Regions from separate parts of the Pseudomonas sp. AK181 genome, predicted to be linked through region 2. Evidence: predicted binding sites of a transcription regulator. Region 2 holds the regulator's gene; the other holds the start of a gene.
What was found. Region 2 encodes sigma-54, which starts transcription at its own class of promoters, with help from an activator protein. Its sites were predicted from a motif close to ANTGGCATNNANNTTGCTNT; they were not measured.
Positions count from the first base shown of each region.

Region 1 (2,203 bases), 1.4 Mb from region 2:
GGAGTTGGTCGACGGGTTGGTGAAGCCGTTCAGGGCCTTGCCATGCTTGATGATGCCGCCGATGAAGTACAGGGCGGTGTCGGACAGGCCGGCATAGCCTTCGCCAGCGAAGGTGTTCTTGCCGTCTTTGGAAATCGATACGTGAACGTGCATGCCCGAGCCGTTATCGCCGTACAGCGGCTTAGGCATGAAGGTAGCGGTGCGGCCATAGGCATCGGCAACGTTGTGCACGCAGTATTTCAGGGTTTGAACTTCGTCAGCCTTCTTCACCAGCGTGTTGAATTTCACACCGATTTCGTTCTGGCCGGCAGTCGCCACTTCGTGGTGGTGAACTTCAACGGTCTGGCCCATTTCTTCCAGTGCGTTGCACATGGAGGTACGGATTTCATGGTCGAAGTCGAACGGTGGTACTGGGAAGTAGCCGCCTTTCACGCCTGGACGGTGGCCTTTGTTGCCGCCTTCCACGTCCTGGTCGGACATCCACGAGCCTTGCTCGGAGAAAATCTTGAACATGGAGCCGGAGATGTCGGATTTGAACTTCACCGAGTCGAAGATGAAGAACTCTGGCTCAGGGCCGAAGAATGCGGTGTCGCCGATACCGGTGGACTTCAGGTATTCCTCGGCACGGTGGGCGATGGCGCGTGGGTCGCGGTCATAGCCTTGCATGGTCGAAGGCTCGATGATGTCGCACACCAGGATCAGGGTTGGCTCTTCGGTGAACGGGTCGAGTACGGCGGTGCTGTCGTCTGGCAGCAGGATCATGTCGGAGGCTTCGATGCCTTTCCAGCCGGCGATGGAGGAACCGTCGAACATCTTGCCGACTTCGAAGAAGTCATCTTCCAGCGCATCGCGAGCCGGCATGGTCACGTGGTGCTGAGTGCCTTTTGTGTCCGTGAAGCGCAGATCAATCCATTTAACGTCATGATCTTTGATGAGTTGAACCGACTTCGACATGGTGTCCTCCGGGTGGCTTCGGGCTTGGGGTAGTGGAGTTTAGCCCTTAGAATTTGGGTGATGCCGGCGCGGATACTCCGCCAAGGCAACCTGCCTCACAAGAGAGCAAATTGCATGCCAGTGCGCCAACATGGCCGTTTTGCCTCAAAATGGCCCCTATAAAGGTGCAATCGGCAAAAACGGCATAAATCGCGCACTGCAATGTAGCGTTTATTTGGGTAAATGACCCGTTTTGGTGCATTGCGTAGGCAATGCATATTAACTGGTTAAACCTTGAGCGATTTCCGCTATAATCCGCGCCCCCCTTTTTCAGCAGGCCCGGCGCGCGCTGTTTCCATGAAATTAATCGTTAAAGTCTTCCCCGAGATCACCATCAAAAGCCGACCGGTACGGACGCGTTTCATCCGTCAGTTGGCCAAGAACATCCGTGCCGTGCTCCGTGACCTGGACCCGGCTGTGGTGGTGAACGGCGTGTGGGACAACCTCGAGCTGGAAACCCGCATTACCGACGCCAAAGCCTTGAAGGACATGACCGAGCGCCTGAGCTGCATGCCGGGCATCGCGCATTTCCTGCAGGTGGATGAGTACCCACTGGGCGACTTCGACGACATCACCGAAAAGTGCAAGCAGCACTACGGCAGTGCGCTTGAAGGCAAGATTTTTTCGGTGCGTTGCAAGCGTGCCGGCAAGCACCCGTTCAGCTCCATGGACGTCGAAAAATACGTCGGCAGCAAGCTGCGTCGCGAGTGCGGTGCCGCTGGAATTTCCCTCAAAGCGCCACAAATTGAAGTGCGCATGGAAATTCGCGACCAACGGTTGTTTGTGATCCACAGCCAGCACAACAGCATCGGCGGCTACCCGCTGGGCGCACTGGAACAGACCCTGGTATTGATGTCCGGCGGTTTCGATTCCACGGTGGCGGCCTACCAGATCATGCGCCGCGGCCTGATGAGCCATTTCTGCTTCTTTAACCTGGGCGGGCGTGCACACGAATTGGGCGTGATGGAAGTCGCGCACTTTATCTGGAAGAAATACGGCAGCTCCCAACGCGTGCTATTTGTAAGCGTACCGTTCGAGGAAGTGCTGGGCGAAATTCTCGGCAAAGTCGATAACAGTCATATGGGCGTAGTATTGAAGCGTATGATGTTGCGCGCTGCGTCCCGAATCGCCGATCAATTGCAGATCGACGCCCTGGTGACCGGCGAAGCGATCTCCCAGGTTTCCAGCCAGACGCTGCCGAACCTGTCGA
Region 1 covers NZ_CP146348.1:6,145,694-6,147,896, reverse strand. Annotated here, with positions in the region: gene glnA (type I glutamate--ammonia ligase) at 1-954, opposite strand, end outside; gene thiI (tRNA uracil 4-sulfurtransferase ThiI) at 1,291-2,203, shown strand, end outside.
Region 1: a site for sigma-54 is predicted at 1,057-1,076, ahead of glnA (type I glutamate--ammonia ligase). Genes of this name have one in related genera too.

Region 2 (2,203 bases):
TGCCGAGACGATTCTGGCTAACGAGCTGGTGAAGGAAGTGTACCTGGGTCACGAGTTCCGCCTGTAAACACAGGGGTATCGCGCTTTTCCCTGGAGCGCGCGGGAGTCAATAGAAACCTCGGTTTTTTTATTGTTACCGCGCTCTAGGCAAAGGCCCCGAGATCAGGCATATAATTTGCTTATGTTTGGCGCTCACGCGCCCTGTCGTGGATGGCGCATTGCGCCGGCGAATAAGGTGTTAAGCCCCTGCCATGAAACCATCGCTAGTCCTGAGAATGGGCCAGCAGCTGACGATGACACCGCAGCTGCAACAGGCCATCCGCCTGCTCCAATTGTCGACCCTGGACCTGCAACAGGAAATCCAGGAGGCCCTGGAGTCCAATCCGATGCTCGAACGCCAGGAAGAAGGCGACGACTTCGACAACGCAGATCCGCTGGCCGACAACATCGAGCAAAAACCCAACCCCGACGTGCAGGAACCTTCCTATCAGGAAACCGCCCCGACGGTGGACAACCTGGAAGAAGGCGACTGGAACGAACGCATTCCCAACGAGCTTCCCGTGGACACCGCGTGGGAAGACGTCTACCAGACCAGCGCCAGCAGCCTGCCGAGCAACGATGATGACGAGTGGGACTTCACCACCCGTACGTCGGTGGGCGAGAGCCTGCAGAGCCACTTGTTGTGGCAACTGAACCTGGCGCCGATGTCCGATACCGATCGCCTGATCGCGGTCACCCTGATCGACTGCATCAACAACCAGGGCTACCTGGACGAAACCCTCGATGAGATCCTCGAGGCCTTCGACCCGGAACTGGACATCGAACTGGACGAAATCGAAGCCGTCCTGCACCGCATCCAGCAATTCGAGCCCGCCGGCATCGGTGCCCGCACGCTCAGCGAGTGCCTGTTGCTGCAACTGCGCCAACTGCCCGCCAAGACGCCATGGCTCACCGAAGCGCAACGCCTGGTCAGTGACTACATCGACCTGTTGGGCAGTCGCGACTACAGCCAACTGATGCGCCGCATGAAGCTCAAGGAAGATGACTTGCGCCAGGTCATCGAGCTGGTGCAAAGCCTCAACCCGCGTCCGGGCTCGCAGATCGAATCCAGCGAAGCCGAATACGTGGTCCCCGACGTCATCGTGCGCAAGGACAACGAACGCTGGCTGGTGGAGCTGAACCAGGAGTCGGTACCGCGCCTGCGGGTCAACCCGCAGTACGCAGGTTTTGTGCGCCGCGCTGACACCAGCGCCGACAACACCTTCATGCGCAACCAGTTGCAGGAAGCGCGGTGGTTCATCAAGAGCCTGCAAAGCCGCAACGAAACCCTGATGAAAGTCGCGACCCAGATCGTCGAACACCAGCGCGGTTTCCTGGAATACGGCGACGAGGCCATGAAGCCTCTGGTGCTGCACGACATCGCCGAAGCCGTTGGCATGCATGAATCGACGATTTCCCGGGTCACCACGCAGAAATTCATGCATACCCCACGGGGTATTTATGAGCTGAAATACTTTTTCTCCAGCCACGTCAGCACCTCCGAAGGCGGCGAATGCTCGTCCACGGCGATCCGCGCGATCATCAAAAAACTGGTTGCCGCGGAAAATCAGAAAAAGCCGTTGAGTGACAGCAAGATCGCTGGTTTACTGGAGGCACAAGGCATTCAGGTCGCCCGTCGAACCGTCGCCAAGTACCGCGAGTCCCTTGGGATCGCGCCTTCCAGCGAGCGTAAGCGGTTGATGTGACGGGCGGGCCACAGCGTTCCAGTGGTGGGTATTCCTGCCCACCGCTTTATGCACTGGCAACGAAGGAGAAGCTGTATGCAAGTCAACATCAGTGGACACCAGCTGGAAGTCACCAAGCCCCTGCGTGAATACACCGAGAGCAAGCTGAACAAGCTTGCGGGGCATTTTGACAAGATCACCAACGTGCAGGTCATCATGGAGGTCGATAAGCTCAAGCAGAAAATCGAGGCCACCCTGCACGTACCGAATGCCAAGCTCGTCGCCAATGCGGAACATGAAGACATGTACGCGGCAATCGACTCGCTCTACGACAAGCTCGACCGCCAACTCATAAAGCATAAGGAAAAGAATCTGCACCTGATGCAAGGTACAGGTCGTTAACTCTCCCCCCATGATCCGACTTGAAACCATCCTGACCCCCGGCCGTTCCCTCGTGAACGTGCCGGGCGGCAGTAAAA
Region 2 covers NZ_CP146348.1:997,249-999,451, reverse strand. Annotated here, with positions in the region: gene lptB (LPS export ABC transporter ATP-binding protein) at 1-67, shown strand, start outside; gene V8689_RS04800 (RNA polymerase factor sigma-54) at 252-1,745, shown strand; gene hpf (ribosome hibernation-promoting factor, HPF/YfiA family) at 1,821-2,126, shown strand; gene ptsN (PTS IIA-like nitrogen regulatory protein PtsN) at 2,137-2,203, shown strand, end outside.